Linked DNA regions of Allosaccharopolyspora coralli. Each later gene encodes a partner of the first gene's protein in a complex. Links are inferred from orthologs where the notes say so. Each region holds a gene or a part of one and is shown on either strand. Other genes may lie near its edges.

The links. The genes of interacting proteins can lie anywhere in the genome.
Region 2: the proteins of secA (region 1) and secY are in contact, whole or in part, in a crystal structure (PDB 3DIN), measured with the Thermotoga maritima proteins. The link is inferred for Allosaccharopolyspora coralli from one-to-one orthologs. Residues at the interface, in WP_004082002.1 of Thermotoga maritima: Glu261, Ala262, Arg263, Lys300, Ala301, Arg302, Thr303, Ile304, Ile305, Leu323, Tyr324, Asp325, Pro326, Val329, Ser330, Tyr333, Ile336, Lys340, Phe345, Val349, Glu363, Phe364, Tyr374, Ser375, Gly376, Gly377, Glu393, Ile395, Thr482, Ser483; in WP_004081795.1 of Thermotoga maritima: Glu108, Gly109, Glu110, Glu111, Ala236, Glu237, Arg238, Arg239, Ile240, Thr241, Ile242, Gln243, Tyr244, Ala245, Arg246, Arg247, Val248, Thr249, Gly250, Arg251, Arg252, Val253, Tyr254, Gly256, Ala257, Ser258, Thr259, Tyr260, Leu261, Pro262.

Annotation. Positions count from the first base shown.
Region 1 is NZ_CP045929.1:4,017,414-4,023,131, forward strand. Bases 974-4,383 are described here. They hold secA (preprotein translocase subunit SecA), read right to left. Parts: upstream 4,072-4,383; coding sequence 1,174-4,071; downstream 974-1,173. Other genes in these bases: GIY23_RS18710 (Rv3235 family protein), read left to right, coding at 974-1,140; hpf (ribosome hibernation-promoting factor, HPF/YfiA family), read right to left, coding at 4,357-4,383. Also shown: GIY23_RS18705 (HAD-IA family hydrolase), read right to left, coding at 178-594; more of GIY23_RS18710, read left to right, coding at 718-973; more of hpf, read right to left, coding at 4,384-5,034; GIY23_RS18725 (ComF family protein), read right to left, coding at 5,424-5,718. UniProt on the Escherichia coli protein: Required for protein export, interacts with the SecYEG preprotein conducting channel.
Region 2 is NZ_CP045929.1:4,323,963-4,328,075, forward strand. The notes cover bases 1,155-4,113. They hold secY (preprotein translocase subunit SecY), read right to left. Parts: upstream 3,309-4,113; coding sequence 2,001-3,308; downstream 1,155-2,000. Other genes in these bases: map (type I methionyl aminopeptidase), read right to left, coding at 1,155-1,223; GIY23_RS20125 (adenylate kinase), read right to left, coding at 1,229-1,792; rplO (50S ribosomal protein L15), read right to left, coding at 3,636-4,085; rpmD (50S ribosomal protein L30), read right to left, coding at 4,088-4,113. In the rest of the region: GIY23_RS20115 (class I SAM-dependent methyltransferase), read left to right, coding at 1-178; more of map, read right to left, coding at 435-1,154. UniProt on the Escherichia coli protein: The central subunit of the protein translocation channel SecYEG. Consists of two halves formed by TMs 1-5 and 6-10.

The sequences.
Region 1 (5,718 bases):
CCCGTGCATCCGGGGGGTCACCCCACCCGACCGAACCCAGAAGTCCGGAACCAGTCGATATCCACAACTACACCGCACCCGGTCCGAACCCGGCCCGTTCCGTGCTGGCGATGAATAAGTTACAGCAGCCCCAACACCCACCCAACACCCACCCCCCGGAAAGATCGAAAACGCTGCTCAGAGGGGCTGTCCGCGGAGGGAGAGCCCGAAGAGCGCTTCGAGCTCGTCCACCGTTCCGCGCGCCGAGTGGTGGTGCACACCCACCATTCCCACCGCGACCGCGCCGTCGACGTTGCGCCGCAGATCATCGACGAACACGCATTGCTCGGGCGGTACCTCGAGACGGCGGGCCGTCAACGCGTACGCCTCAGGGTCCGGCTTGGCGACACCGACCGTTCCGGAGACCACGACCGCGTCGAAGAGCTCGGCCCACTCCGGCTGGTCGAACCCCCCGTCGGCGTTCGACAGCAGCGCCGTCCTGAGCCCCGCTGCCCGCACCGCCCGCGTCGCGGTGACCATCGGCGGCTCGTCGGCCCCGGAACCGCCACCGAGATCGGTCATCACTCCGCCGAAATCCAGAATCAGCGCGCGCATCGTCACGCGGGCGACCGTACCCGCCGAACACGTCCCACGTTCGGGCGTATTCCGCGGCGAAACTGACCGGATTCCGGGTGGTGGTTCCTCTGTTCATCGAGTCGATCGCCAAAGGAGAACGCCATGCTCGCTACGGCACCAGCACCAACCACCCCAGCCACCGGAGCCTCCGTGGCCGCGCTGACCCCGACGGTCCGGCACGCACCCGTCCCGGTGCCGCCGCGAGCCGGCGGCACACCGAGCGCGCACGCGATCGCCACCCGCCTTGCAGTCGCCCTCACGGACGTCCTCGCGGCTCGACGATCACCGCATCAACTCCGCAGCAGATTGACCCCGCTCACGCTGGGCCTGCTCACGCGCCAGCTGTCAGCAACACCGCTGCTCGCGCGGACCTTCCGGGTGCACTCGGTCCACGCGTGCCCGACCACGCGCCGCAGCATCGAGGCCAGCGCGGTGCTGACCGGCGTCACACGCAGCAGGGCACTCGCGTTGCGGATCGAGCATCGGGACGAGCAGTGGATCTGTTCCGCGCTGTCACTGCTCTGAACAGCGCGGAACAGATCCACTCCTCGCGGGAGGTCACTTGCCCCGGTTCTTCTTCGCCTCGCGCTGGGCGGCGCGCCGCTCCCGCCGAGTGCCCGATTGGGCGTTGCCCTGCGTGCCTTGCTCACGGCTGTTGCTCGTCTGCACACCACCCGACTCCGCGGGACCCGAGTAGTTCAGCTTCTGCTGCTGCGGGGTGTCCAAACCCTTGCCTCGCAGCATGTTCGGCGCTTGCGTGCCGTCGTCGCCGGACGCACCGAGCTGGCTCAACGCTGGGCCGGCCGCCGCAGGCTTGGCCGCCCGCTTCGACTGGGGCTGCGCGGCCGCCCCACCGCCTGCCTGCTGCCCGGCCGCTTGACCGGCACGCGGTACGACCGTCTGCTGACCGTCCCCGGCGGTCACCGAGACCGGAACCGACGGCTCCTCCGCGGGCTCCGGCTGGGCGGACTCCACCTGAACGTTGAACAGGAACCCGACGGACTCCTCCTTCAACGCCTCCAACATCGCGTGGAACATGTCGAAGCCCTCCCGCCGGTACTCCACCAGCGGGTCGCGCTGCGCCATGGCACGCAGGCCGATGCCCTCCTTGAGGTAGTCCATCTCGTAGAGGTGCTCACGCCACTTGCGGTCGAGCACGCTGAGCACCACCCGACGCTCGAGCTCGCGCATCGCACCGGGACCGACCTTCGCGTCGATCTCGGCCTCGCGGGCGTCGTAGGCCCGCTCGGCGTCCTCCATGATCAGTTCGAGCAACCGTTCCCGGTTGAGATCGTCCTCGTCCTCGACCATCGCTTCCCAGTCCAGCGAGATCGGGAAGAGGGTCTTGAGCGCGGACCACAACTTCTCGAAGTCCCAGTCCTCCGAGTAGCCCTCGGAGGTGGCGCCGTTGACGTAGGCGGCGACGACGTCACGCAGCATGTGCAGAGCCTGCTCGCGCAGGTCCTCACCCTCGAGCACCCGACGACGCTCGGTGTAGATCACCGAACGCTGCTGGTTCATCACCTCGTCGTACTTGAGGACGTTCTTGCGGATCTCCATGTTCTGCTGCTCGACCTGGGTCTGCGCGCTGCGGATCGCCCGGGTGACCATCTTGTGCTCGATCGGCACCTCGTCCGGGACCTTCAACCGGGTCATGACGGTCTCGACCATCGCCGCGTTGAACCGGCGCATGAGTTCGTCACCGAGCGAGAGGTAGAACCGTGACTCGCCGGGGTCGCCCTGGCGGCCGGAACGCCCGCGAAGCTGGTTGTCGATACGCCGCGACTCGTGCCGCTCGGTACCGAGCACGTACAGGCCACCGGCCTCCCGGACCTGCTCCGCCTCGGCCTCGACCTGCTCCTTGATCTTCTCGACCACGCCGGGCCACTCGGCCTCGTACTGTTCGCGCGAGTCGACCGGGTCGAGCCCACGCTTGCGCAGCTCGGCGTCGGCGAGGTGGTCGACGTTGCCGCCGAGCACGATGTCGGTGCCTCGACCGGCCATGTTCGTCGCGACCGTCACCGCGCCCCTGCGGCCCGCTTCGGCGATGATCGCCGCCTCGGACTGGTGGTGCTTGGCGTTGAGCACGTTGTGCGGGACGCCCCGGTTGAGCAGCAGTTTCGCCAGGTACTCGGAACGGTCCACGCTGGTCGTGCCGACGAGCACCGGCTGGCCCTTGCGGTGCTTGTCCTCGATGTCCTCGGCGACGGCCTCGAACTTCGCCTCCTCGCTCTTGTAGACGAGGTCGGGCTGGTCTGCCCGGATCATCGGCAGGTTCGTCGGAATCTGCACGACACCGAGCTTGTAGGTGCCCTGGAACTCGGCGGCCTCGGTCTCGGCCGTACCGGTCATGCCCGCGAGCTTGTCGTAGAGGCGGAAGTAGTTCTGCAGCGTGATCGAGGCGAGCGTCTGGTTCTCCGCCTTGATCTCGACGCCTTCCTTGGCCTCGATGGCCTGGTGCATGCCCTCGTTGTAGCGCCGGCCGTCGAGGATCCGGCCGGTGAACTCGTCGACGATGATGACCTCACCGTTGCGGACGATGTAGTCCTTGTCCGGGCGGTAGAGTTCCTTGGCCTTCAAGGCATTGTTGAGGTAGCCGACCAGCGGGGTGTTCGCGGCCTCGTAGAGGTTCTCGATACCGAGCTGGTCCTCGACCACGGTGACGCCGTCCTCGAGGACACCGACGGTGCGCTTGCGCTCGTCGACCTCGTAGTGCCGGTCCTTGGTCAGCATCGGCGCGAGCCGGGCGAACTCGTTGTACCAGCGGGAGGACTGGTCTGCGGGCCCCGAGATGATCAGCGGAGTACGGGCCTCGTCGATGAGGATCGAGTCGACCTCGTCGACGATGGAGAAGAAGTGCCCGCGCTGCACGCAGTCGGCGAGGCTCCACGCCATGTTGTCACGCAGGTAGTCGAAGCCGAACTCGTTGTTCGTGCCGTAGGTGACGTCGGCCTCGTAAGCCGCGCGGCGCTGTGCGGGCTGCAGATCGGCGGTGATCGCGCCGACGTCGAGGCCGAGGAAGCGGTGCACCCGGCCCATCCAGTCGGCGTCACGTTTGGCGAGGTAGTCGTTCGGCGTGACGACGTGCACACCCTTGCCCGCGATCGCGTTCAGGTACGCGGGCAGCACACAGGTGAGCGTCTTGCCCTCACCGGTCTTCATCTCGGCGATCTGACCGAGATGCAGGGCGGCGCCACCCATGAGCTGCACGTCGAAGTGACGCTGGCCCAGGGTGCGGTTCGCGCCCTCGCGGGCGACGGCGAAGGCCTCGGGCAGCAGCTCGTCGAGTGTCTCGCCGTCGGCGTAGCGGCGCCGGAACTCCTCGGTCTTGGCCGTCAGCTCGGCGTCGGAGAGTCCGACGATGTCGCCTTCGAGCGCGTTGATGTGCGCAGCGATTTTGCGCAGGCGCTTGAGGGTCTTGCCCTCACCGGCGCGGAGCAGTCGGGACAGGACCATCCGGTCGACCTCACTACCTGATCGTGACGCGCCCCCACGGACGCTTTGTGGCCATCGTATTAGAGCTCGGTCCGGTCACGGCGTTCACTCGTCCCGGGAACGTGGTCGCGGTCACGTCCGAGCATGTCGTCGCTGTTCGTGGCCACCGAACTCACGGGACACCACCGTGTCGGACGGCCGGACGGCGCTGTCCCCCGCGTCCACGGTACGCGGGGGACAGCCACTGCGTTCGGCGTTGGCACACACTCGCCGCGGCACCGCAGCCGGCGCGTGCGTGCCTGTGGGTCAGGCGGCCAGCCTGATGACGCCGTAGTCGAAGCCGTGGCGCCGGTAGACGACGCTGGCGACGCCGGAGTCGGCGTCGGAGAACAGGTAGAAGTCGTGGCCGACGAGCTCCATCTCGTAGAGAGCCTGGTCCACGGTCATCGGTTTTGCCGTGTGCTCCTTCTCCCGGACGATGCGGCCCGGCTCGTGGTCGAGGGCCTCCTCACGCTGCTCGGGCACTTCGGCGGTCTGCTCGGACACTTCCTGCGACGCTTCGAGCAGGGCCGTACGGGTCGCGGGCACCTGGCCGCGGCCTCCGTTGTGCGGCATCGCGACCGGCCGGTCGGCCTCACCGGAGGTCGCTTCGGCGACCGAGGTCGGGTTCCGGCGCCCGTAGTGCACCTTGCGGCGGTCGTGCGCCCTGCGCAGGCGGTTCTCGAGCTTGCTGGTGGCGGAGTCCAGAGCGGCGTAGAAATCACCGGCAGCGGCTTCTGCGCGAACCGCGGGCCCTTTGCCCACGAGGGTGATCTCGACGCGCTGGCAGTTCTTGGCTTGACGTGGGTTGCGCTCGTGGAAGAGCTCCACGTCCGCCCGGATGGTCTTCCTGTCGTACCGCTCCAGCCGGGTCAGTTTGTCGGAGACGTGCTCCCGGTAGTGCTCCGGAATCTCGACGTTTCGACCCTTGACCACGATGTCCATTCACGACCTCCGTCTCTCGGCGTGCCTCTCGGATGTGCTGCGTCGTCGGCGCCGGGAGCGGAGTTCAGTTCGTTTCCGGCGCCAGGGACATGGGCTGCTCACTCCTCCCTGAAGGCCGGGGACCGCTGTTGGATGGGGACGTTAGCTGCCTTTACCGACTTGTGACAGCCCCCTTGTCGAGGGAAGTCAAGCGACCACCCACTGTGATGGTCGACACGTTCGTCGGGGCAGGTCAGGCGTGCGGTCCGGGCGACCTGACTCGATCGGAGGCACACAAGTTTCACCCCTTCGGAGCAGCGCACGAGCGACCGTTGCGCACCGAATCCGTCGTCGGACATCCCCACCCCGCCAACGGACCACGACGTGGTGAAGTTCCCGTGGCGTCGGGCTCACCCGGCGGTGGCGGTCAGTCCGAGGACGAGATGTACCGGGTGCCCACCCGACTGCAACGCATCGACCGAGCAGGCGACCGTCGCCCCGGTCGTGACGACGTCGTCGACGAGCACCACGGTGCGTCCCGTCGTCGGCGCCCGTGCCGGGCGAAGCCGAATTCGCCCGGACAGGTTCCGCATCCGCGCCTGGGCTCCGAGTCCCACGGAATCCCGTGCAGCCCCGCGAACCGCCAGGCACTCGGCCACCACGCTGTCCGGGAGCTCGGCGGCGGCGGCGCGCGCCACGCGTGCC
Region 2 (4,113 bases), 310 kb from region 1 along the record:
CCTCGCACCACACGGAGTGTTCACGGCGCTGACCTACATCACCGCACTGTGGCGGCCCGGCTCGGCCGCGTTCGACAGGGCCCTGCGCACGACATTCGAAGAAGTCGTCCCTCGCACGCCGGTGTGGCGCAACGTCCCCCCGGCCCGCGTCTACATCTGCCGCCGCGCCCGCCCCTAGCTGAGACGGCGAAAGTGCCGTTCGCTTCATGTGGACTGGTTGGCTTGAGTGCTGCGGTCAGGCACCCAGCACCTACAGTTTCCCCGGCGCCTACGCAGACCGCTCACCCGCGGGTTCTCACCTCGCGGCTGGCGAGGACAGCGTCGACGAAATGTAGGGCGCTACCTGATGTCGACGATCCCGCAGCCAGCCGCGAGGTGAGGTTCCGCCACGGAACCACCCACGCAGGTAACTGCGCGCACCCCTCTAGCTAAGGTCAGTCCGCGTCGGTGAGGACCCAGGGGCCGGAGTCGGTGATGGCGACGGTGTGCTCCCAGTGCGACGCACGCGAGCCGTCGAGAGTCACCACGGTCCACTCGTCATCGAGTTCCTCGGTGTCGGCCGATCCCAGCGTGAGCATCGGCTCGACCGCGATGGCCATCCCCACCTTGAGTCTCGGTCCCTTGCCGGGCTTGCCGAGGTTCGGCAGGAACGGCTCCATGTGCATCTGCGAACCGATGCCGTGGCCACCGTACTCGGCGATGATGCCGTACTCGACACCGTCGGCCGCCCGCGAATCCAGCACGGAGTGCTCGATGGCGTGTGAAATGTCGGTCAATCGGTTCCCCGCGCGGACCTGCTCGATCCCCGCCCACATGGACCGCTTGGTCGCCTCGGACAGTGCCAGGTCCCGCGGCGAGAGCTCTCCTACCGCGACCGTCACCGCCGAGTCGCCGTGCCAGCCGTCGAGTATGGCCCCGCAGTCCACGGACAGCATGTCGCCCTCGTCGAGCACGTCCGTGGAAGCGGGGATGCCGTGCACCACCCGCTCGTTCCGCGAAGAACAGATCGAACCGGGAAACCCGTGGTAACCCTTGAACGACGGCACCGCCCCCGCGTCCCGGATGATCTGTTCCGCGACGGCGTCCAACTCGGCGGTGCTCACCCCCGGCTTGGCCTGCGCCGTGACCTCGGCGAGCGCGCGGGCCACCACCAGACCGGCGGCCCGCATCGCCTCGATCTCACCGGAGCTCTTGAGCTCGATGCCCTTGCCACGGCGGAGCAACGCGTTCACCCGCGCTCGGACCCGGCGGGCAGCGCCTGCAGCGCTCGCCCGGTGACGTCCTCGACCTCGCCGACCGCGTCGATCGTGAGGACCTTGCCGCGGTAGTACTCCAGCAGCGGGGCCGTCTCCGAGTGGTACACGGACAGCCGGCGACGGATGACGTCCTCCGTGTCGTCGGCACGCCCACGGCTCAGCATCCGCCGTACCAGTTCCTCTTCCGGCACCTCGAACTGCAGTACCGCGTCCATCTCGACGCCGTACTCACCGAGAATGGCCGTGAGCACGTCGGCCTGGGCGGTGTTGCGCGGGTAGCCGTCGAGCAGGAACCCGCAGCGCGCGTCGGACTCGGCGAGCCGCTCGCGCACCATGTCGTTGGTGACCTCGTCCGGCACGAGCTCACCCGCGTCGAGGTAGCTCTTCGCCTTCTGCCCCAGCGGGGTCGACGCGCTGATGTTCGCGCGGAACAGGTCACCGGTGGAAATGTGCGGCACCTTGAGGTGCTCGCTCAGCACGGCCGCTTGGGTGCCCTTGCCCGCACCCGGCGGGCCGACGAGAACCAATCGCACCAAGGGTCTGCCTCCGAATCAGTCTGATGGCGCACGCCACCGATCTTTCAGCGCTCCGCGAGTGAAGCACCGCCCGCAGAACGGGACTGGACGACGCCGCACGGACGACGATCCCGATCGGGACCTCCGCACCGCGTGAGGCGCCGCGATCGGCGACGCCACCACACACGGCATCCGCGGAACGAAGCACGTTCCGCCCGGACGGTTGAGCTTACCGGAGGAAGCCCTCGTAGTTCCGCTGCGTGAGCTGGCTCTCGATCTGCTTCACCGTGTCCAGACCCACGTTGACCATGATCAGCACCGCGGTACCGCCGAACGGGAAGTTCTGGTTCGCCCCCTCCCCGGTCAGGCCGAGGAAGAAGTTCGGCAGGATCGCGACGATGCCCAGGTACAACGCACCCGGCAGCGTGATGCGCGAGAGCACGAAGCTCAGGTACTCCGCCGTCGGCCGTCCCGGACGGATCCCGGGGATGAACCCGCCGAACTTCTTCATCTCGTCCGCCCGTTCCTCCGGGTTGAACGTGATCGAGACGTAGAAGTAGGCGAAGAACACGATCATCGCCATGTACAGCAGGATGTGCACCCAGCTGGACGGATCCACGATGTAGGTCTGGATGAACCGGGCCCACCAGCTGTCCTGGTTGCCCGCGAGCTGGCCGAGCAGCTGCGGCAGGTACAGCAGCGACGAGCCGAAGATGACCGGGATGATGCCCGCCTGGTTGACCTTCAACGGCAGGTAGGTCGAGGTGCCGCCGTACATGCGACGACCGATCATCCGCTTCGCGTACTGGACCGGGATCCGGCGCTGCGCCTGCTCGATGTAGACGACGGTCGCGATGATCGCCACGGCGAAGGCGCAGACCACGGCGAAGACGAGGCCGCCGTGCGTGTTCAGGATCGAGCCGCCCTCGGCCGGGATCCGGGCCGCGATCGAGGTGAAGATCAGCAGCGACATGCCGTTGCCGATGCCGCGCTCGGTGATGAGCTCGCCCATCCACATGAGCAGCCCGGCACCGGCGGTCATGACGATGACGATGGTGACGAGGTTGAGCACCGACTTGTCGGGGATGACCTCGGCGCTGCAGTTCTGGAAGAGCTGTCCCCGCACGGCCAGGGCGACGATGCCGGTGGCCTGCAGCAGCGCGAGCGCGATGCACAGATACCGGGTGTACTGCGTCAGCTTGGCCTGGCCGGACTGGCCTTCCTTCTTGAGCTGCTCGAACCGGGGAATGACCACCTGGAGCAGCTGCACGATGATGCTGGCGGTGATGTAGGGCATGATGCCCAGCGACAACACCGACAGCTGCAGCAGCGCACCGCCACTGAAGAGGTTCAGCAGCGAGAAGACGTTCTGTCCGCCGCCTTCCATCTCCTGGATGCACTGCTGAATGTTCGGATACGACACCCCGGGAGAGGGAATCGTGGCGCCGAGCCTGTAGAGGACGACCATCCCCAGTGTGAACAGGATCTTGCGGCGCAGGTCCGGCGTCGCCAGAGCCGAGCGGAAGGCGCCGAGCACGCGAGACCTCCTGTGCGCGAGCCGGAATGAGCCGGCCGAAGACGGTGGCCGGCTCCGCGAAGAACCCGACCGGGGCTGAATTCAGGCAGCACCGCACGCATGCACGGCTGCTGCGCCCGCGACTCTAACAGGCCGACGACCGGACACTTCCAGTGACCGGTGCCCACGCTGTGATCACGGACCCATTCCGAAATACGGGAAACAGCCGGTCCGAAACTGGCGGGAGACCAGCGGCTCACGAGTCTGCTGGTGCGCGTGAACAGCCGCGGACACACCGAGGCCGGCCGACCCGTGGGTCGACCGGCCTCGGTGCTACTGCTGGGTCGCTCAGGCTTCCAGCTTGGTGGCGCTGCCACCCGCGGAGGTGAGCTTCTCCTGCGCGCTGCCCGTGAACGCGTGCGCGGTCACGTTCAGCTTCACGCCGTCGAGGTCACCGCCGCCGAGGATCTTCACCAGCTCGCCCTTCTTGGTGAGCCCGGCGGAGATCAGCTCGTCGAGACCGACCGTGCCGCCCTGCGGGAACGCGGCGGCCAGCCTGCCGAGGTTGACGCCCTGGTACTCGGTGCGGAACCGGTTCTTGAAGCCACGGAGCTTCGGAAGCCGCATCTGCAGCGGCATCTGCCCGCCCTCGAAGCGCGGGGCGACGTTCTTGCGTGCCCTCGTGCCCTTGGTGCCGCGACCGGCGGTCTTGCCCTTCGAGCCCTCGCCGCGACCCACACGGATCTTCTCGCGGTTCGAACCCGGTGCCGGACGCAGATCGTGAATCTTGATGGCCATGCTCAGTTGACCTCCTCGACCGTCACCA